DNA from 3 places in the Caballeronia sp. ATUFL_F1_KS39 genome. Region 1 is predicted to be linked to each of the others. Evidence: predicted binding sites of a transcription regulator. Region 1 holds the regulator's gene; each other region holds the start of a gene.
What was found. The regulator LexA, encoded in region 1, represses DNA repair genes until DNA is damaged. The targets are predictions, from matches to a motif close to ACTGTATNNNNATACAGT.

Region 1 (7,461 bases):
AGAATTTCGACGTGCAGCGGCATCGTGTCCGTCTGCCCGCGGATGTGCCCGGACACCACCGACACCGCGCCGAACTCGCCCATCGCGCGCGCGTTGCAGAGAATCACGCCGTAGAGCAGGCCCCACTTCACGTTGGGCAGCGTCACGCGCCGGAAGATCTGCCATCCCGATGCGCCGAGCACGTGCGCCGCTTCCTCTTCGTCGTTGCCTTGCGCCTGCATCAGCGGAATGAGTTCGCGCGCGACGAACGGAAACGTGACGAAGATCGTCGCGAGCACGATGCCGGGCACCGCGAAGATGATCTGCACGTCGTGCGCGGCGAGCCACGGGCCGAACCATCCTTGCGCGCCGAACATCAGCACATAGACGAGACCCGAGATGACCGGCGACACCGAGAACGGCAAGTCGATGAGCGTCGTCAGGAGCGCCTTGCCGCGAAACTCGAACTTCGCGATCGCCCACGACGCCGCCAGTCCGAAGACGACATTCAGCGGCACGGCGATCGCGGCGGTGATCAGCGTGAGCTTGATCGCGGACCACGCGTCGGGATCCTTCAGCGACTCGAAGTAATAGTCGATGCCCTTGGCGAACGCCTGCACGAACACCGCGACGAGCGGCACGACGAGAAAGAACGCGAGAAACGCGAGTGCGATACCGGTCAGGAGCCATCGCACGGCGCGCGGCTCGGTGACGGGATTGAGGCCGTGCGCGTCGCGCTGTGTCGTCGTCTGCAATGGAAGCACCTCGCTCATGCCGTTTCTCCCGCTGCCAGGGAGACGTTGACCGGCGCCGCGCCCGTCTTGCTCGTGCGGCGCTGCAGCCACCATTGCAGCGTGTTGATCAACAGAAGCATCAGGAACGACACGCACAGCATCACGACGGCGAGCGCGGTCGCGCCGGCATAGTCGTACTGTTCGAGCTTCGTGATGATGAGCAGCGACGTGATCTCCGACTTCATCGGCACGTTGCCCGCGATGAAAATCACCGAGCCGTATTCGCCCAAGGCGCGCGCGAACGCGAGTGCGAAGCCCGTCAGCAGCGCCGGAAAGAGCGACGGCAGCACGACGCGCCGGAACGTGAGCCAGCGCGTCGCGCCGAGGCACGCGGCGGCTTCTTCCTGCTCGCGCTCGAAGTCTTCGAGCACGGGCTGCACGGTACGCACGACGAACGGCAGGCCGATGAACGTCAGCGCGACGAGCACGCCGAGCGGCGTGAACGCGACCTTGATGCCGAGCGGCGCGAGATATTGCCCGATCCAGCCATTGCCCGCGTAGACCGCGGCGAGCGAAATGCCGGCGACCGACGTCGGCAGCGCGAACGGCAGATCGACCATCGCATCGACGATGCGCTTGAACGGGAACGTGTAGCGCACGAGCACCCACGCGACGAGAAAACCGAACACCGCGTTGATGAGCGCGCCGCCGAGCGCCGCGCCGAACGTCAGCCGATACGATGCGAGCACGCGCGGCGACGTCACCGCGCGCACGAACTGCGCCCAGTCGAGCGTCGCCGTCTTAGCGAAGGTGGCGGCAAGCGGAATCAGCACCACGAGGCTCAGATAAGCCACCGTGATGCCGAGTGTCAGGCCGAAACCGGGTAGCGCGCTCGGTTTCCTGAATGTGAGAGTCGTCATCCTTGAATCATCCTTTTTGCGCGCGGGGTGGGCGCGCGTTGCTGCTTCGGGCGCGCGGCGTCTTGAACGCGCCGCGTCGCCGGTTGACGCTTATTGCGGCTGATAGATCGAATCGAACACGCCGCCATCCGCGAAATGCGTCTTCTGCGCCTTGGTCCAGCCGCCGAAGGTGTCGTCGATGGTATAGAGCTTCAGCTTCGGAAACTGCTTCGTCAGATCGGCGGGCACCTTGTCCGAACGCGGCCGATAGAAATTGCGCGCGGCGATCTGCTGCCCTTCGTCGCTATACAGATACTTGAGATACGCTTCGGCGAGCTTGCGCGTGCCGTGTTTGTCGACGACCTTGTCGACCACCGCGACCGGCGGCTCCGCCAGAATGCTCACCGACGGCACGACGATCTCGAACTTGTCCGGACCGAATTCCTTCAGCGACAGGAACGCCTCGTTTTCCCACGCGATGAGCACGTCGCCCTGACCGCGCTGCACGAAGCTCGTCGTCGCGCCGCGCGCGCCGGAATCCAGCACGCCGGCGTTCTTGTAGAGCTTCGTCACGAACTCCTTGGCGGTCTGCTCGTTGCCGCCCGGCTTGTGCTGCGCGTACGCCCACGCCGCGAGGTAGTTCCAGCGCGCGCCGCCCGATGTCTTCGGATTCGGCGTGACGATCGACACGCCCGGCTTCGTCAGATCGTCCCAGTCCTTGATGTGCTTCGGATTGCCCTTGCGCACGAGAAACACGATCGTCGACGTGTACGGCGATGCGTTGTCCGGCAGGCGCTTCTGCCAGTCCGCGCCGACGAGTCCCTTGCCCGCGAGCGCGTCGATGTCATAAGCGAGCGCGAGCGTAACGACGTCCGCCTGCAGTCCGTCGATGACCGCGCGCGCCTGGCCGCCCGACCCGCCATGCGACTGCTTGAAGGTTACGGTCTCGCCCGTCTCCGCCTTCCACTTTTTCGCGAAAGCCTGATTGAAGTCCTGATACAGCTCGCGGGTCGGGTCGTAGGAAACGTTCAGAAACGACGTATCCGCCTGCGCCGGCGCCGTCATGATCAAACCCGCCGCGCCAAGCGTCGCCGCAGCAAGAAGCCGTCGCAATCCCGTGTTGAAGCTTTGCATTCCCCGTTCTCCGTCTTATCGAATTGACGGAATCAGTCTAACGAGGCCTCTATATGATTGAAAATAATCGTTCTTCACTTTTTTATACGCAAAACTGCTAAGAACGATATTCCTGGATGGAACAAGCGCCGGCGGGCGCGATCCGACGGTGCGAAGGCTTCGTGGCCGCGAACTTAAAGTAATGCTTGAAAAGCGCCAAATACTGTATAAAAATACAGTCACCTGTCCATTCATACAGTGCATCAGGGGCTCGAGCCAGTGACCAAAACATCAAAACTTACCGCGCGGCAGCAGCAGGTGTTCGAACTCATCCAGCGCGCGATCGACCGCACGGGCTTTCCGCCCACGCGCGCCGAGATCGCGGCGGAGCTCGGCTTCAGTTCGGCCAATTCCGCCGAGGAGCACCTCAGGGCGCTGGCCCGCAAGGGCGTCATCGAGCTGGCGGCGGGTTCGTCGCGCGGCATCCGGCTGCTCGGCGATGCATCTCGCATCGATCGGTCCGAGGAGCTGCCGCATCAGTTTACGCTGCCGCATCAGAGCATCATGCAATTGTCTCTGCCGCTCGTCGGCCGGGTCGCGGCGGGGAGTCCTATCCTCGCGCAAGAGCACATCTCGCAGCACTATGCGTGCGACCCCGCGCTCTTCTCCAGCAAGCCGGACTATCTGTTGAAGGTGCGCGGCCTCTCGATGCGCGACGCAGGCATTCTCGACGGCGATCTTCTCGCCGTGCAAAAGCGCAACGAAGCGAAAGACGGACAGATCGTCGTCGCGCGTCTTGGCGACGACGTCACGGTCAAGCGCTGGAAACGGCGCGCGGACGGCGTCGAACTGATCGCCGAAAACCCCGAGTATGAAAACATCTTCGTGCGCGCCGGCAGCGGCGATTTCGCGCTTGAAGGCATTGCCGTCGGGCTGATCCGCTCCGGCGAGTTCTGATGTTGGCCCGCGAACGGGCAAGGCACGAAAGTCGAAACACATTACTTTCGCACCGAGACACGAAATGTCTCATTGACATCGCAAGATAGCCTCACCAACCGCTTTCGACACCTGATTCAGGCGTCTCACAACACAACAAGCATGACGGCCACCGCGCGCGGTGCGCCGCGGTGCGTCCTATCGTCTGGAGAGTCATCATGGAACGTTTTGCCCGTCTGCTGCCCTTCCGTCAATTCGGCCGCCTGCGCCATCTGCGCACGCTGATCGCCTGCGGCATGCCGCGCGCCGAAGCCACGCCCGATCTCTTCAACGAAATGCCCGCGTTGCCGTCCCGTCAGCCGGCCTTCGCTCGCGTTTCCCTCAACAGCACGGTGCACGCCGAGGCCGAGCAGCGCGCGCCAGTGCGCGTGTATCGCGGGCAATCGCGCGTGATTCTGGTGGGCAAGATCGACGAGGTTTCGCGCATGATCGACCGCTGCATCGCCGAGGAAAATGCCGGGCTGGCCGGCGGAATCCTCGCCTGAATGGAACGCCTTCGCACGCACGACGTGAATTCACGGGATTTAACCGACGCCCGCGCGGTCAATCCGTAATTCACGTTTTGCAAGAGGCTTGGCCCAAGCATGTCCCGCACTACCCGTTCTATTGTCGTTACGCTCGTCGTCCTGGTTATCGTCGCGGCGCTCGGTTTCGTTTACGCATCGCCTTACATCGCACTCGATCGCGTGAAGCGCGCGGCCGATGCGCGCGATGCGCAAACCGTCAACGAATACGTCGATTTTCCGGCGTTGCGCGCGAGCCTCAAGGACCAGATCGCGGCGCTGCTCACGCGTCGCGTGGATATTCAAAAGAGCGGGAATCCGCTTGCGATCATCGGTGCGATGATCGGCGCGGCGCTCGTCGGTCCGCTGGTGGATTCGTATGCCACACCGGACGGCGTCGCGGCGATTCTGAACGGCATCCCGCCGCGCGGCGATCCGGGCGAGCGTCCGCCGCAAGCTGGCGACGGCGCACCAGCGAATGCGGGGAATGGGCCCGCGTCCGGCGTCACGACCGCACGGCAGCCGCCGAAAGAGCCACCGCAGACGACGGCGGGTTATCGAAGCCTGAACACGTTCGTCGTCACGTATCAACACGGCGCCGGCGATGCGCGATACTCCGCGATCTTCCACCGCAACGGGCTCGTGTCGTGGAAGCTCGTCGCGGTCGATCTCAACGGTTGACGCGTCAAGCGTCGCGGTTCACGCTTCGCACCGCATCACGCCCCGGCTTCGGCCTTGACGGGCTTCGCCGCGTACGCCGCTTCGTCTTCCGCTTCGGCCGATTCACCGGCCTGACAGACGGCAACCAGGATGCTGCACTTCACGCGATCCAGCAGCGGCGTGTTGCCCGCGCCCATCCACCAGCGCGCGAGGCCGCTGCGGCAGCGATGCCCGACGACGACGAGATCGACCTGAAGGCTGTCGGCGAGCGCCGCGATTTCGTCGATCGGATGGCCGAACGCGAAATGTCCCTGTGCCTGAAGGCCACGCTCGCGCAGCCATTCGACGCCCTCTTGCAGGATGTCGCGCGCGGCCTCTTCGAAGCGTCCGCAGGCCATGTCGGTTAGCAGTCCGGCGCTCTGCGCGATGCTCGAGCGCATATCCACCACCGCGAGCACATGCGTCTCCGCATTCAGGTCGAGCGCGAGATTGGCGCCCTGACGCAGTGCCTTGCGGCCTTCTCTGGAGCCGTCGTAGCACAGCAGGATTTTTCGGTAGCTCTCCATCTTGACCTCCCTGGCCAACGTGCCGTTGAGCGCGACTTGCCCGCGGCGTTGATTCATCATCGTGCGTCGTCCCATGGGAGACAACGCTGGAAAACGCTTACCGGCGCGAACACGCTAGCTCGCACCGTGCCAGAACCACAAAAACGTCGACGGACAAGCCTCTGGCACTTTCGGCCGGAACCGGTTCGACGCGCCCCGCACGGGTTTGACACGCGCGCGCAGCATGCGGTTGCACGCCAAGCGCCGCCTTGGTGCAATGGATTACACTAGCCCGCTGGGTTTCCCTCATCCGGCTTTCCCTGCGCACAGATGCATGACTGATCAATCTTTGCAACAAAGCGCTACACGCGACGCCGATGGAAACCGCGCACCCGCCATCGAATTCAGCGAAGTAAGGAAGCACTACGGCGAGCGCACGGTCGTCGACGGCCTGTCGTTCGATGTGCGGCCCGGCGAATGCTTCGGACTGCTCGGACCGAACGGCGCGGGCAAGACGACGACGCTCAAGATGCTGCTCGGCATCACTTCGCCCGATAGCGGCGCGATCCGTCTCGTCGGCGAGCCGGTGCCCGCGCGCGCCCGATTCGCCCGCGAGCGCGTGGGCGTCGTGCCGCAGTTCGACAATCTCGATCCCGATTTCACTGTCCGCGAAAATCTGACGGTGTTCGGCCGCTACTTCGGCCTGACGGGCGCGCGCATGGATGCGCTCGTACCGTCGCTCCTGGAGTTCGCGCGGCTGGAGAGCAAGGCCGATGCGCGCGTCGGCGAGTTGTCGGGCGGCATGAAGCGGCGTCTCACGCTCGCGCGCGCGCTCGTCAACGATCCCGATGTGCTCGTGATGGACGAACCGACCACCGGGCTCGATCCGCAAGCGCGGCATCTGATCTGGGAGCGTCTGCGCTCGCTGCTTGCGCGCGGCAAGACCATCCTGCTGACGACGCATTTCATGGAAGAAGCCGAGCGTCTCTGCGATCGCCTGTGCGTGATCGAGGAGGGCCGCAAGATCGCCGAAGGACGGCCGCGCGAGCTGATCGAATCGGTGATCGGCTCGGACGTGATCGAAATCTACGGACCCGATCCGCAAGCGCTCGCCGCCGAGCTTGCGCCGCTCGTCGCGCGCATGGAAGTGAGCGGCGAGACGCTCTTTTGCTACGTCGACGATCCGCAGCCCGTGCATGCGCGCGTGAAGGGCCGCGCGGACGTGCGCTATCTGCATCGTCCGGCGAATCTCGAAGATGTTTTCCTGCGTCTCACCGGACGTGAGATGGTGGACTGAGCCAATGGATACGCTCGAACGATCCCGCATCGACAAACAGCGCGAGCCGAAGCGCGCACAAAACCTCACGCCGCTTTCCAGCGCGTTGCCCGCGAACGCCACGCACTGGATGTCCGTGTGGCGGCGCAACTATCTCGTCTGGAAGAAACTCGCGATCGCCTCGATGATCGGCAATCTCGCCGATCCGATGATCTACCTCTTCGGCCTCGGCCTCGGTCTGGGCCTGATGGTCGGGCACGTCGACGGCGTGTCGTATATCGCGTTCCTCGCGGCGGGCACGGCGGCGTCGAGCGTGATGATGTCCGCGAGCTTCGAATCGATGTACTCGGGCTTCTCGCGCATGCACGTTCAGCGCACCTGGGAAGCGATCATGCACACGCCGCTCACGCTCGGCGATATCGTGCTTGGCGAGATCGTCTGGGCCGCGAGCAAGTCGGTGCTGTCGGGCGTGGCGATCATGATCGTCGCGGGCGCGCTCGGCTATGCGAGCTTTCCGTCGATGCTGATCGCGTTGCCGGTCATCGTGCTGACAGGACTCGCGTTCGCCAGCACGGCGATGGTCGTCACCGCGCTCGCGCCGAGCTACGACTTCTTCATGTTCTATCAGACGCTCGCGCTCACGCCGATGCTCCTGCTCTCCGGCGTCTTCTTTCCCATCGCGCAACTGCCCGCGATCGCGCAACACGTCACGCAGGTCTTGCCGCTGTATCACGCTGTGGAGCTGATCCGTCCGGC
Region 2 (7,461 bases), on a different contig from region 1:
ACTTGCGCGCTATCGCGAGCATCGCCACGAGAAGCACTGTCTTGACCTGCACGATGTGATCGCGTCTTAACATGACGCGAGTGATCGAATGCTTGAATTCCATCGCGATCAACAACGTCATCACCATGCCGAAAACCGCCTGAAAGATCGCATGATCCAGCGGATCGAGCGCCCCCGACAGCGTCAGCGCTATGACCGCCCGAATCAACTGCCACAGCGATACGACGATGATCACCGAGATCACGACGCTCAGGATGTGGGCGATGATCTGCTCGAAGCGCTCGTAGAAGGTCAGCACGCGCCATTGCAGCCGATATTCGTCGAGCTTCATGCGAATCTGGGTTGGCTTGCTCATGGATAGGGTCGCAGAGAGACTCGGGCACGGAGTGACGCCGGCATCGCGTAGCGAGCCAAAGCCGGGCCTATGACGATGAGCCATGCGTGCGGCGTTTTCTTTCGTCTACGTGCTGATTCTTTTCTCTTGTCTGCTGTGCACGATGCGTCACATCGCACCCCTCAGCAATCGTTGGGCCGCCAACGCTGGTGTAATGAACGCATGCGCGGCGCGCCTGACAGCGTCGCCGGTTTGCCTCGGCCGCGAAGGCGTTAGCTGGATTCTCGTTCAGTCGTCTGGAGCTCGGGAGTACGTCACAAACCACAAAGCCCGCACGATGTTCAGAATCGCATTCTGAGCATGAACCCAAGCGTGAACGGAAGATCGCTCGAAGGGATCGGCGGAATCAGGATGATGTTCGCGCCGACGCGCTTGTATTCCAGCATGATGAGCGGCGCGGCAACCGGACCGACCGTATGGTTATGGCCGAGGCCGTAGCTGCCGTAGTCGTAGCCGGAGATGAGCCCGCCCATGACTGCGAGCCTGATGTAATTCCAGTGAAGGAAGTCCGGTCCCCACACGCCGCCGCCGTAGAACGACGGCTTCGACAGCGAATTGCGAAAGTAGCCGCCTGTCACCGCCCATTGCGGCGCGACCCAGCATTCCACGCCGATGCCCGGATTGAATTGCTCGAAGTCCTTGTCCGGGTGAAAGTGATGCGAAGCGACCATCGCGTCGAGCCAGAGACCGTCGCCGCACCAGCTTGCGTGCGCGGCGGGCGTCCAGCCCAGCGCGACGAGCGCGGCAACCGCCGACAAGTGCGCGCGAAACGTTCGGAATCGGGACAGCCATGTGCACATGTTTTATCCGCCAACGCGCGTACGGTGGCGCCGCTTTTTTGAGATGTAGGTCGAGGCGAACTCTACCCGATCGCGACATTTTCGTGTGTGCTGACGAAAAGTCCGTGACGGCTTGCGCGCGTTCGGATGATCTCGGCGAAACTTGTCGACGTTCTATTTTTGTTTTCGAGGCAATGCGCGATGAAGGCTTATAAGCGTCTCGTTCTTTTTCTCGCGGCGATCGCATTGACGGCGTGCACGCCGCTTCAGGTCGTGACGCATCACGTTTCGTCGAGTGAATCGAGCGTGCCGGCAGGACGTTATCAGCTCGATCCGCATCACTGGAACGTGAGTTTCGACGTCGATCATTTCCACTACTCGCGCTTCGTCATCCGATTCGATAAGACCACGGCGCAACTCGACTGGAACGCGGACGGAATGTCCGGAAGCTCGGTACGCGCGCGAATCGACGCGTCCAGCGTCAACACCAATGTGCCGCTGCTCGATCGCATGCTGAAAGGGCCGGACATGTTCGATGGCGCGCGTTATCCGGACATCGTTTTCGTCAGCACGGCGTTTCAACGCACCGGCGAAGACAAGGGCATATTGACGGGCGATCTGACGATACGCGGCACGACGAAGCCGGTCACGCTCAACGTGACGTTCAACGGACACGCGGTCAATCCGCTCACGAAGCAGGAAACGCTGGGCTTCTCCGCCGACGGACATTTCAGCCGCGCTCAGTTCGGACTGACGACGTGGTATCCGGCCGTCGGCGACGATGTGCACGTCGCCATTCAGGCCGAATTTTCGAAGGCGTCTGCGGACAACGCGCCGTGATGCGTGCCGCTCAGGCCGCGACGGCGGTCCAGTCGAGCACGACCTTGCCGCTGTTGCCGGAAAGCATCGTGTCGAATGCGCGCTGATAGTCGTCGACGGGAAACGTGTGCGTGAGGATCGGGGAGAGATCGAGGCCGCTTTGCAGCATCGCGACCATCTTGTACCAGGTCTCGAACATCTCGCGTCCGTAGATGCCCTTGATTTCGAGTCCCTTGAAAATCACCTGATTCCAGTCGATGGCGGTCTGCGCCGGCGGAATGCCGAGCAGTGCGACCTTGCCGCCGTGATTCATCGATTCGAGCATCGCCGTGAATGCGCTCGGCACGCCGGACATTTCAAGGCCCACGTCGAATCCTTCGGTCATGCCGAGTTCGCTCATCACGTCGCGCAGGTTTTCGTTCGCCACGTTGACCGCGCGCGTCGCGCCCATCTTGCGGGCAAGTTCGAGCCGATAGTCGTTCACGTCGGTGATGACGACGTTGCGCGCGCCGACGTGCCGCGCGATCGCCGCAGCCATCACGCCGATCGGCCCGGCGCCGGTAATCAGCACATCCTCGCCGACGAGATTGAACGAGAGGGCAGTGTGCGTCGCGTTGCCGAACGGATCGAAGATCGCAGCGAGATCGTCGGAAATGTCAGGCGGAATCTTGAACGCGTTGAACGCCGGGATCACGAGAAACTCCGCAAATGCGCCTTCACGATTCACGCCCACGCCGACCGTGTTGCGGCACAGGTGACGACGGCCCGCGCGGCAGTTACGACAAAAACCGCATGTGATATGGCCTTCGCCCGACACGCGGTCGCCGATGGCGAAGCCGCGTACTTCCTGTCCCATCTCCACGATCTCGCCGACGTACTCGTGACCGACATGCATCGGCACCGGAATCGTCTTCTGCGCCCATTCGTCCCATTTCCAGATGTGGATGTCGGTGCCGCAGATCGCCGTCTTGCGGATGCGGATGAGGACGTCGTTGTGACCGACTTCGGGTCGCTTCACGCGCGTCAGGGTGAGGCCGGGTGCGCGTTCGAGTTTGGCGAGGGCTTTCATTGCGTTTGATCCTGGCGTTTGGTCTTGATGATGCTGCTTCGAAGGTCGCGGGCCTTTATGCGCATAAAGTCAGCCAATGACGCCGAGGGATCGGCCGACGCGAGCGAACGCATCGACTGCGCGATCGATCTGCTCCGGCGTGTGTGCCGCGCTCATCTGCGTCCGGATGCGCGCGCGTCCTTTCGGCACCACAGGGTAGGAGAAGCCAATCACATAGACGCCTTCGTCGAGCAGCGCATCAGCCATCTTCGACGCGAGTTGAGCGTCGCCCAGCATGACCGGAATGATCGGATGTTCACCGGGGACAAGATCGAAGCCGAGCGCGGACATCGCCTTGCGGAAGTGCGCCCCGTTCTCGCGGACGCGCCGGCGCAACGTCGCGCCTTCGTCGCTCGCGAGCAGTTCAAGCACTTTCAGCGATGCCGCGGCGATGTTCGGTGCCAACGTGTTCGAGAAAAGATACGGCCGGCTGCGCTGACGCAGCAAATCGATGACTTCCTTATGCGCGGCGACATAGCCGCCTGACGCGCCGCCAAGCGCCTTGCCGAGCGTGCCGGTAATGATGTCGACGCGATCCAGCACGCCGCAGTGCTCCGGGGTTCCGCGCCCGTTCTCGCCGATGAAGCCGACGGCGTGCGAATCGTCGACCATGACGAGCGCACCGTAACGGTCAGCGAGATCGCAGATGCCGGAAAGGTTGGCGATGATGCCGTCCATCGAAAAAACCCCGTCGGTCGCGATCAGCTTGAAGCGTGCGCCGGCTGCATCGGCTTCCTGAAGACGCGCTTCCAGATCGGCGAGGTCGTTGTTCTTATAGCGCAGACGCCGGGCCTTCGAGAGCCGCACGCCGTCGATGATGCTGGCGTGATTCAGTTCGTCGCTGATGATCGCGTCTTCTTCGGTCAGCAGCGTTTCGAAGAGACCGCCATTTGCATCGAAGCAACTCGAATAAAGAATGGCGTCGTCCGTTTCGAGAAAACGCGCGATCGCCTGTTCGAGTTCCTTGTGCACGGTCTGCGTGCCGCAGATGAAACGCACGGACGCCATGCCGAAACCATCGGCGTCCAGTCCGTCCTTCGCGGCCTCGATGAGCCGGCGATCGTCCGCGAGACCCAGGTAGTTGTTCGCGCAGAAGTTAAGCACCGCCGCGCCGTTCGCGAGCCGAATGTCCGACGACTGCGGACTCGCGATGACGCGCTCCGTCTTGTAGAACCCCGCAGCGCGAATTTCGTCGAGCGTCGAACGCAAATGGGAGAGATATCGGTCTTTCATCGCAATCCTTGTTCTGGGCCTGCCAATGCAATCCGCGCCTCGTGACTCGCGCGCGCCGTCCTTAGCCCTGTTATAGTGCATCCATCGCATCGGACATGTTCGATATTTCGAACGCATTTCCGATATGCCGAACACTTTACGGGATTGGTCGATTCATGGCAAGCACGGGTTCAGAGGGAAAAGCAGCCGATCTGACGGGCGCAGGCGCAACACCGCCGCGCGTCGGAGAGATCATTCAACGCTTGCGCAGCGAACGGAAGCTGACCCTCGACGATCTGTCGCGCGCGGCCGGCGTGTCGAAGTCGATGCTGTCGGAGATCGAGCGCGACAAGGCCAATCCGACGATCGCCGTCGCGTGGCGACTGACCAATGCGCTCGGCATCAGCCTCGACCAATTGTTCGCGCAGCAAAGGCCCGCCGAAGCGATCCGCGTTTCGGGGCTGCATGAAATACCGACCCTGAGTGGGGACAACGGCGGCTATCAGTTGCGCGTGTGGGGACCGATTGAACTCGCCGGCAAGTTCGAGTGGTACGAACTTACGCTGCAATCGGGCGCCGCGCTCACGTCGAATGCACACGAACCGTTAACGCGCGAGCATCTCACGGTGCTGAACGGCTCCATTGAGGTCGATGCGTCGGGTGCGACGCGTCGTCTGAAGGCGGGGGAAACCGCGCGGTATGCCGCGGACGAGGCGCACGCGATCCGGAATGTCGGGCGCGCGGAGGCCAAGGCGTTGCTCGTCGTCATCCACGGCTGATGCGCTGAGCGTCCGGAACTTTTTGCGCATAAAGTCGGCGCGCCGCCGTGCGCCCGCCAATAAAAACGGGACGCGCATCGAGCACGTCCCGCTCAAAGCGGCGCCGGAGTCGCGGCGCCGGTTGCCCGTCTTACGGGTTCTTTTTCACGCTGTCCTTCAGATCCTCGCGTGCATCGCCCACGCCTTTCTGGACCTTGCCGGCTGCTTGCTGCATGTCGCCCTTGGCTTCCTGAGCCGTGTCCCCCGTCATTTTGCCGACGCCCTCGTTGATCTTTCCCTTGACCTGCTTGCCAACGCCTTCGGCTTGATCCTTGTTCATGTCAGTTCTCCCGTGGTTTGCAGCGCTGTTGGCCGCGCGGTGCCGTCGAACGAACGCAGAAACTGCCTGCGCGTTCCGCTCAGGAGTTTCCCAAGCACGGTTAAACGATGCGCTTTGTCGGCAGGCGCGCATAGCCGCGCATGTCTGAAACGCACGTAGGCGGAATCGCACATACACCCGGTTCGACTAGCGCGACGCTATTTTCATTGCAACAAGTACTGTATATTTGTACAGTACAATAAGACCGGCCGGAAGGGGTGGATCATGGAGTCGAATGGTGAAAACCTGAGCAGAAGGCAGTTCGCCCGCGCGGTGCATGACCTCGAGCGCATCACGCGTCAGATCGCGGGGCGTTACATCGATAAAGGAGTGCCGCTGACTTGGCGGCTGTTGCATGCCATCGAGGCGGAGGCCGTCGCGGACCTCGGATTCGCGGGACGACACGAAGCCGCCTTGCGCGAGCTTTTCGCGCGTCCCGATCACTTTCATTTCCCCGAAACCGATGACGTCGTCGACGTTGCATCCTCGGATGCCTTGCCCGCCGTTTTCGCCTTCGCCGTAGACGCCTACGAGCGCGCATCGCGACAGAATCGGCCGCGAGCAGTCAGCGCCGCGCATTGACGCATCCCCGCGGCACGCGACTGAACCCGCGTGCCCCGGTTCATGTCATCGCGCAGCGGATCGTTTCACGGCGCGAACTCCGCCGCGATGTCCGCATCCGAACGCGATTCGAGCTTGCCGTCCCGGCACGCAACGCGAAACACCTCGTAGTCCTTTTCCACCTGATCCGCGTAGGCGCGACCGTAGCGCACTAGAACTTCGGCCATTCGATCGCTGTTGCCCAGGTAGCCCGAGATTTCCGGCGCGCATCCGCCGGACTTCGCGTGCGCGCGGGCAAGCGCCCAGCCGCAAAGCACGGCGTATTCGCGAAAGACGTCGTCGCTGAAAGTATCGAGTTCTGCGGAAATTTTCATGTCGCGTAACTGGCGGATGTAGAGCGTGCGCCCGAGCGGTCCGGTCGCCCAGCCGAGAAACGGGTCCGTGGCGGCCTGCATCAGACGTTGTCCGTGAACGACGCGGTGCCCGTCGTGTTTGATATCGTCGGCGTGCTTCGCATGTTTCGTGAATCTCGCGACGACCGACGTCGATGCTTCCTTCATCTGCAGGAAAAGCGGCTTGTCGTGATGATCCGTGAGCAGCAAAACGAGGCAGCGCGTGCCGACGCTGCCCACGCCGACCACCTTGAACGCGACATCCTGCAGGCTGAATTGCGACAGCAATCTCGCGCGCTCCGGCGTAAGCGTCGCGACATAATCGCGCACGAGCGTCGCGAGCGCATCTTCACGACTGGCTTTGAGCGTCATCCAGCCGTCGTTCTTATCGATCAGCGTGCTCTTGCCGTGGATGTGAAACACGGCAGGCGGCACATCGCGAATGCGCCACGTGTCGCCGGTTCGGTCGGCGAGTTTCGGCAGCATCGTTTCGTGCGTGCGGCGCGAAGCCCGTTCGATGCCGCGCTTGATGCGCCGCCGCGCGTCTTCGCTCTGCACGGCCTGGTACATGCGATCGAAGGTGATGCGCTCGTACCAGAGATCGAGCACGCTCATTTCAGCGTACTCGCGCAGATGCGTCTGATAGCTGCGCGCGGCGACAAACGCGAACTCGTCCGCAGCCAGATCGCCGTGGCCGAGATGCCGGCCGGCGATCGTGAAGCTCGCGACCAACCGTTTCAAATCCCATTCCCACGGACCGGGCGCGGTTTCGTCGAAGTCGTTGAGATCGAAAATGAGCGCGCGCTCCGGCGTTGCGAAGCCGCCAAAGTTGGAAAGATGACAGTCGCCGCAGATCTGAATGGCGATGCCGCTGTCCGGTGTGCCGGCCAGGTCGTGCGCCTGAAGGATCGCGCTGCCGCGATAAAACGTGAACGGCGAAACGAGCATGCGGCCGTAACGCAAGGGAATCAGCGCATCGACGCGGCCTTTGCTGCTTGTCCGCAAAAGCTCGATGGGATCGCGATCGACATCGCCGATCGCCTCTTGCGCGGCCCGCGG
Region 3 (7,461 bases), on a different contig from region 1:
ATTCATCCATGATGACCATCTTCGCATCCGACGACACCGCGCGCGCGAGCGCGACCATCTGCTGAATCGCGGTGGAATAGTCGCGCACGGGCTTCTTTACATCGATACGCAATCCGAATGATTCGAGCAATTCGCTCGCACGCCGTTGCACGGTGTTCCAGTCGATGAGACCGAAACGGCGCGGCTCGCGCCCGAGAAAGATGTTTTCCGCGACGGAGCGGAAAGGCACGAGATTGATCTCCTGATAGATCGTGCTGATGCCCGCTTCGCGCGCTTCCTTCGGCGTGCGGAAATCGACTTCGCGGCCATCGAAGCGAATCGTGCCCGCGCTCTTGCGATACGCGCCCGTGAGAATCTTGATGAGCGTGGACTTGCCCGCGCCGTTCTGGCCGATGAGCGCGTGCACTTCGCCCGCTGCGACGGTCAGGCGCGCGCGCTTCAACGCAGCGACGCCTCCGAACGCGATATCGATGTCCTGCATGTCGAGAAGGGGAGTCTGAGCCATGCGTGATATCCGTCGAAATGAAAAAGCGAGCGCCTTCGATCAGACGCCCGCAAGTCACACACACACTTCGCTCAGTACCCGTACTGCATGCTTGCGTCGACGTTGCTCTTGTCGTAGAAGCGATCCGAGACCTTCACCCACGGCGGCACCGTTTCGCCCTTCGCGTACTTCTGCGCGACGTCGCATGCGAGCGGTCCGAAGAACGGGCTGGATTGCACGCTCGCGCCGAGCTCGCCCGCCTTGATCGCTTCGAGGCCGCCCTTGGTGCCGTCGATCGTCACGAGAACGATATCCTTGCCCGGCTGCTTGCCCGCCGCCTTGATCGCCGCGATCGCGCCGAGCGCCATTTCGTCGTTGTGCGCGTAGACCGCGGTCACGTCGGGATGCGCCTGCAAGAGCGTCTCCATCACCTGACGGCCCTTGTCGCGCGCGAAGTCGCCGCTTTGCGACGCAACGATCTTCATGCCGGGATTCTTCGCGATGACATCGTCGAAGCCTTTCTTGCGATCGTTCGCGGCGGACGCGCCCGTCGAGCCTTCCAGCTCGATGATGGTCGCCTTGCCGTTGGTCGCCTTCACGAGCCAGTCGGCGGCGCGCTGACCCTGATCGATGAAGTCCGAGCCGATGAACGTGATGTAGTCCTTGCCCGCCTTCGCCATCGACTGATCGATGTTGCGGTCGACCAGAATCACGGGAATGCCGGCTTTCTTCGCCTGCATCACGACCGGCACGAGCGGCTTTTCCTCGCGCGGCGGGAAGACGAGCAGATCGACGTGCTGCGCGATCATGCTCTGGATGTCCGAGACCTGCTTCGCCGCGGAACTGTTGGCGTCGGTCATGACCATCTGCCAGCCGCATTTCGCCGCGATGTCCTTGAAGCTCTTCGTCTCCGCGAGACGCCACGGATTATTGCTCTCGGTCTGCGCAAAGCCGACCTTCAACGGCTTCTTGTTCGGGATCTTCGGCAGGCCGTCGTCGGCGGCGTGGGCGGCGGTGAAGCCGGCCGCGAGCGTGAGTGCGGTCAGGGCGGTCAGTGCGGCAGCGAGCGGGCGCAGGCCCAGGCGCGATTTCTTATCTAATGACAGCATGTCTTCCTCCATTGAATGGTTAGGCTTTTTCTAATGACGCCGATGCTTGGTGTTGCCCGGTCTGCCTGCTGCGAGAGTCAAACTGCGTACCGCGTTCCGTGCGAATGCGGCGATTGCTTCAGCGCATTTCATTAACGATCAATCGCTAATATTATTAATGGCCAACTGTTTCGCCTCGGTGTTTTCCGCGACGGAGCCGCGCTCGATCAGCGGTCCGTCCAGCTTCACGGTGCGACGCCGAACGGGTGCGCCCGCGGCCCGGTTCTCTTCTTCCTGCAGCAGCGTCTCGACTGCCCAGCGCCCTAGCTCATAGTTCGGCAGCACGACGGTCGAAAGCGGCGGATGCGTATGCCGCGCGATTTCCTGATCGTCGTAGCCGAGCACGGATACATCGTCGGGCACGCGCAGTCCGAGTTGCTTCAACGCCTCGATCGCGCCGAGCGCCATCAGGTCGTTCGCGCAAAAGATCGCGGTCGGCGGATTCGGCTCGCGCATTAGCGAGAGCGTCTGTTCGAAGCCGGTGTCGGGACTCCAGTCGCCTTCGCGCACCAGTTCCGGCGCGAACGGCAGATCGGCTGTGGCGAGCGCGGTCCGATAGCCCTTCAGACGATCGCGCGCCGCGTCCTGCCACGGCTCGCCGTTGATATAGCCAATGCGCTTGTGCCCCGCGGCCAGCAGATGATCCGTCGCGGTGTGCCCGCCCGCGACTTCCGCCGGCACCACAGAGGACACGCTCGCATCGCTCGTGTAGCAGTTGAGCAGCACGGTCGGCACCTTGGCGAGCACGGCCGGCAGCGTGACGCGGCGGGTATAGACCGTCGCGTAGATCACGCCGAGCACGTTCGGATTGCCGAGCGTCGCGTCGAGCACGCGCGCCTCGATCTCCGCATTGCCGTGCGTCGAATAGACGGCGAGCATGCGCCCGTTGGCGAAGGCCGCGTCCCGCGCGCCGTCGATGCTCACGACCGGATGCGGGCTCGTCGAAATCTCGTCGGCGAGATAGACGATCAGATTGCGCTCGCGCTGGCTATCGAGCGCGGCGACCGGTTCGCGCTGCGTCATGCGATAGCCGAGATCTTGCGCGGCGCGCAGCACCTTGTCGCGCGTGGTGTCGGAGAACTTCGCGCCGCTTGCGTTGTTCAGCACGAGCGAGACCGTCGATTGCGAGACTCCGGTGAGCTTCGCGATGTCGGTCATCGTCGGGCGGCGTTGCGTGGATTTTTTCATTGTGCGTGCCGCGCCGGGCGGCTGAACTCTGCGCGAAACCTGTCTCGCGGGCCGGAGAAACTTGCCACTAATATTAGTGATGAACGACGCGGAAAGCACGTTTTTATTGGTCATTTCTGCTCAGGGTTTTCACTGGTTATTACTAATAATATTGACGAGCGGATTACACGCATGCGATTCTGTTTTCGCACTCGCAACGAGGAGAAAGTGCATGGGCAAGTACGATGAGAGCGCGCGAGACGCGCTCGCCGAAGCGTTCGAACGAGACGGCTTCGTCCTGCTGCGCGATCATTTCCCGCGCGCGACGATCGACGCATGGCGCGATGCGTTCGCGCCGCTTCTGCAACCGCACGTCGATGCAGCGCGCGAGGCGTCGGCGAGCGGCAATCGCGGACCGGGCCGCTATTACGTCACGCTGCCGTTCGAAGGCGAGTTCGCGGACCCGTCGGTCTTTTGCGATGAAGACATCGTCGGGATCGTCGAACGCGTGGCCGGGCGCGATCCGGTGATGTGCCAGCTCGCCACCGACACCCCGGTGCTCGGCTCCGAGTTCCAGGACTGGCATCGCGATACGCCGCCGCTCTTCGACGATGCGCCGGAAACGCCTTCGTTTCAGCTAGCGGTGAATTTCCCGCTCGTCGATGTCGATGACCGCAACGGTCCGCTCGAAACGACGCGTGGCACGCATCGCATGTCGCGCGATGAGGCGCTGGCCGGTCTCGAAGCAGGGCGCTTCCCCGCCGAGCGCGTGCCGATGAAAGTCGGCGACGTGATGATTCGCGATGTGCGCGGCCTGCATCGCGGTACGCCGAATCTCATCGGCGAGCCGCGTCCGATGGTCGTGATCGGCTACAGCCGCGCGTGGTATTTCCGGCCCGAGGTGCATATCGACGTGCCGCGCGACGTCTTCGCCGCGTTGCCTCCGCGCGCGCGGCGGCTGCTGCGCTTCAATCCTCAGGTGGAAACGACGGCGCGCACCTTCGACGAAAGCTATCGGCAGTTTGCATATTGAGCGCCGCGCCGTCCGATCCGCTCGTCGAACTGCGTCATGGCGCGCGGCGCGTGCTGCTTGCGCCGCACGTGGGCGGATCGATCGCGGCCTTCGACGAAACGCGCGACGGACGTACGATCGACTGGTTGCGTCCTGCGACGCCCGCCGCGCTGGCCGCACGCGATCCGCTCGGCATGGCGAGCTTTCCGCTCCTGCCGTACTGCAATCGCATCCGCGATGCGCGCTTCGTGTTCGACGGTGCGCTCATCGATCTTTCCGGCGACGGCAACGCCTTTGCGCACGCGCTGCACGGCAACGCGTGGCGCTTGCCGTGGCGTGTCGGCGATGTGTCGGACGCCCGCGCGCGTCTGCATTTTTTGCACGAACCCTCGCGCGATGCCGCGCGTCACTGGCCGTTCGCATACGAGGCGACGCAGGACATCGCGCTCGATGACCACACGCTAAGCGTGACGCTCTCCGCGCGCAACCTGTCCGATCGGCCGATGCCGTTCGGCATGGGACATCACCCGTACTATCCGCGCACGCGCAATACGCGCGTTCACGCACGCGTCGCGTCGATGTGGCACAGCACGCCCGATCTGCTGCCCACGCATGCGGGCGCGCATCCGTGCGTCGATGCGATGGCGTCGCAAGAAGGCATGTCCGCCGATGCCTTCGATCTCGACAACAACTTCGCCGGTTGGTCGCGCACGACGACGATCGCGTGGCCCGACGAACGCCGCGCGGTCGCGCTCAGCGCGCAAGAGCCGTTCGATGCCCTGGTGGTGTATGCACCGAAGTCGCATCCCGATTTGCTCTGCGTTGAGCCGGTGAGCAACGTGGCGGACTGGGTCAATCTCGATGTCGACCGCGCCGCGAAGGGCGGCGCGGTGCTGGAACCGGGCGAGTCGGTCAGCGCGACATTCGCCTGGACGACTCACACGGAATAAGGCGTCGCGCCTACTGACCGAAGAAAACGTTGCAGTTCGCCGGGCTGCAGTCGCTATCGCGATGTCCGCTCGCGGAGGCGGGCTTCATGCCGCCGTACGCGGAGTCGCCGCCGGAGGCTTGTTGCGGCGTCGCGGCGGTTTGCGTCTGAGATTCATCGGGCATGGCCTGCGACATGTACATCGGGCGCATCGTCTGGACGAGTTGCTGCGCATCGGCGGGCATGCCTTGCGCGTGCGCGACACCGATTCCTGACACGACCGCGCATGCTGCCATCATCGCGAGAAATTTCGGGTTGATCTTTGCCTTCATGTTCCAGCTCCTTGAAACGAATGCACAAGCAGCCGGGAACGCGAGTCTCGGACTCCTTGCCGCTTTGCCGATGGACGGATGAATGGATCGAGCGCGGGCTCGCTTCGTCCGACGCGACAAATGACGACGCACCGGGCGCGACGAATGGCGCTCGGGGATTACCTTACGGCGATGGGAAGGCGCGAGAAATCCCTATCTGGCAGGGATACCTTGGTGGGGATAGGCGTGCGGGTTTAAAGAAGAAGCACGAAAAACGCGCCCGGACTTGCGAAAGTCCGGGCGCGCCGAAATGTGGAAACTCAATACGTTTATTCCGACTTGCCGGAGGTGCCGCTCGACATGTTCGATCCCGAGCTGCCCTTCTTGTGCATCTTGCTGCTGCCCTTGGACGAATCCATCGTGTTCGAGCCCGATGCGCCCGACGTCGAGCCGGTTACACCGTTGCTGTTCGGCGTGCCCATTCCGGTGCCGCCCTGACCGGCCCCGTTGCCGCCCGCCGTGCCGCCACCCGCGCCACCCGCGCCGCCGCCGCCGGCACCGCCGCCCGCGCCTTGCGCGAATGCCGCGCCCGACAAGCCCAGAATCATGGCCGACACAATCAAACTTCTCTTGGCGTTCTTCATGGTTTCCTCCCGTTGATCAATGATCTCGATGCGCGCCGCCTTGCGCAAAGCTGCGGCGTCGCAGATTACATTGCGCAATCACCGTGCCGCGGGAAGAAATCGAATTGTCATGCAGTCGCCTCGTCACACCACTCGACGGCCCACGCCCGCGCGCAATGGACGGCATCCGACTCGCTCGCGAACGCATCCAGCTCGCCGGATTCGAATACTTCCGCATGCGCGGTGCGCTCGTCCGCCGGACGCGTGATGCGTGCGTGCGCGTAGTAGCTGCCGTCTTCGTCGTGATGGGCGGTGCAGTCGATGTGAAACGTCTTGTAGTCGAATCGCATGAAAGGCTCCGAAAGGGATTGCGAGGGCAGGCGCGAAGCGTGCGATGCCGTGATTACCTTTGACTCCGCGCCTCTCGTGAGGTACTGTATAAACATACAGTATCATAATCAAGATGGATCTCTCCGAAAAGCTCGAAATTCTCGCCGACGCCGCCAAATACGACGCGTCGTGTGCGAGCGGCGGCGCGCCCAAACGCGAGTCGCGCGGCATCGATGGCCTCGGCGCGAGCACCGGCTCCGGCATCTGCCACAGCTTCACGCCCGACGGGCGCTGCGTCTCGCTGCTCAAGATTTTGCTGACGAACTTTTGTCTGTACGACTGCCGGTACTGCATCAATCGCCGGTCCAGTAACGTGCCGCGTGCGCGCTTCACGCCGGAAGAAGTCGTTACGCTCACGCTGGATTTCTACCGTCGCAATTACATCGACGGGTTGTTTCTCAGTTCCGGAGTGATTCGTTCGTCGAACTACACGATGGAGCAGCTCGTCCTCGTCGCGAAATTGCTGCGTGAGAAGCACGGATTTCGCGGCTACATCCATCTGAAGACGATTCCCGATGCCGATCCCGAACTCATCGCGCAAGCGGGACGCTATGCCGACCGTCTGAGCGTGAACATCGAATTGCCGACGGAAATCAGCCTCGAGCGGCTCGCGCCGGAAAAGAGCGGCCGCACGATCAAGCTGGCGATGGGCAACATCCGCGTCGCGCGCGAGGAATCGGAAGCGGAGCCGCGCGCGCCGAAGTTCGCGCCGGCGGGGCAGAGCACGCAGATGATCGTCGGCGCCGATGAAACCGACGACCGCACGATCCTCGGCACCGCCGAAACGCTGTACGGCTCTTATCAGCTAAAGCGCGTGTATTACTCGGCGTTCAGCCCGATTCCTGACAGCCCCTCGGGCGTGCCGTCGAAAGCGCCGCCGCTCTTGCGCGAGCATCGGCTGTATCAGGCGGATTTTCTGATGCGCGGCTACGGTTTCGCCGCCGCCGAACTGCTCGGCGATGCCGGCAACCTTCCGCTCGATGTCGATCCGAAACTCGCGTGGGCGCTTGCGCATCGCGAGCGCTTTCCCGTCGATCTGAACGCCGCGCCCGCGCGCATGATCGCGCGCGTGCCGGGCATCGGCATGCGCAACGCGAAGCGCATCGTGGAGTTGCGGCGCGAGCGGCGCGTGCGCTATCACGATCTCGTGCGGCTGCGCTGCGGCATGGACAAGGTGAAGCCGTTCGTCGTCACGGCGGATTACCGGCCGCCGCTCGACGAAGCGCCTTCGGACAGTCTGCGGCGCGCGCTCGCGACCGGCCCGGTGCAGCTCTCGCTGATCTGATGCACGTCATCGCCATCGACGACGAATTCGACGCCTGGCGCGTCGCCGCGCTCGATGCGCTCGCGCAAAAGCTCCCGCCCGAATCGATCGACTGGCGTACGGCTCAGGCGGAG

Region 2: a site for LexA is predicted at 5,628-5,645, ahead of NCR93_RS20145 (DUF2471 family protein). Genes of this name have one in related genera too.
Region 3: a site for LexA is predicted at 6,107-6,124, ahead of NCR93_RS20300 (putative DNA modification/repair radical SAM protein). Genes of this name have one in related genera too.

What each region holds. Positions count from the first base shown of each region.
Region 1 is NZ_JALQDZ010000005.1:369,379-376,839, reverse strand. Features, by position in the region: gene cysW (sulfate ABC transporter permease subunit CysW) at 1-752, opposite strand, end outside; gene cysT (sulfate ABC transporter permease subunit CysT) at 749-1,633, opposite strand; gene NCR93_RS06525 (sulfate ABC transporter substrate-binding protein) at 1,724-2,746, opposite strand; gene lexA (transcriptional repressor LexA) at 3,005-3,682, shown strand; gene NCR93_RS06515 (hypothetical protein) at 3,880-4,206, shown strand; gene NCR93_RS06510 (DUF2939 domain-containing protein) at 4,306-4,905, shown strand; gene NCR93_RS06505 (universal stress protein) at 4,941-5,450, opposite strand; gene nodI (nodulation factor ABC transporter ATP-binding protein NodI) at 5,764-6,726, shown strand; gene NCR93_RS06495 (ABC transporter permease) at 6,731-7,461, shown strand, end outside.
Region 2 is NZ_JALQDZ010000039.1:112,383-119,843, forward strand. Features, by position in the region: gene NCR93_RS20110 (phosphate-starvation-inducible PsiE family protein) at 1-331, opposite strand, end outside; gene NCR93_RS20115 (hypothetical protein) at 676-1,194, opposite strand; gene NCR93_RS20120 (YceI family protein) at 1,375-2,013, shown strand; gene tdh (L-threonine 3-dehydrogenase) at 2,024-3,061, opposite strand; gene NCR93_RS20130 (glycine C-acetyltransferase) at 3,131-4,333, opposite strand; gene NCR93_RS20135 (helix-turn-helix domain-containing protein) at 4,489-5,091, shown strand; gene NCR93_RS20140 (CsbD family protein) at 5,222-5,410, opposite strand; gene NCR93_RS20145 (DUF2471 family protein) at 5,675-6,031, shown strand; gene NCR93_RS20150 (DUF2252 domain-containing protein) at 6,097-7,461, opposite strand, start outside.
Region 3 is NZ_JALQDZ010000040.1:2,432-9,892, forward strand. Features, by position in the region: gene NCR93_RS20260 (sugar ABC transporter ATP-binding protein) at 1-505, opposite strand, end outside; gene NCR93_RS20265 (ABC transporter substrate-binding protein) at 577-1,593, opposite strand; gene NCR93_RS20270 (LacI family DNA-binding transcriptional regulator) at 1,732-2,820, opposite strand; gene NCR93_RS20275 (phytanoyl-CoA dioxygenase family protein) at 3,032-3,832, shown strand; gene NCR93_RS20280 (aldose 1-epimerase) at 3,829-4,761, shown strand; gene NCR93_RS20285 (hypothetical protein) at 4,772-5,071, opposite strand; gene NCR93_RS20290 (hypothetical protein) at 5,380-5,694, opposite strand; gene NCR93_RS20295 (hypothetical protein) at 5,802-6,023, opposite strand; gene NCR93_RS20300 (putative DNA modification/repair radical SAM protein) at 6,137-7,348, shown strand; gene NCR93_RS20305 (UdgX family uracil-DNA binding protein) at 7,348-7,461, shown strand, end outside.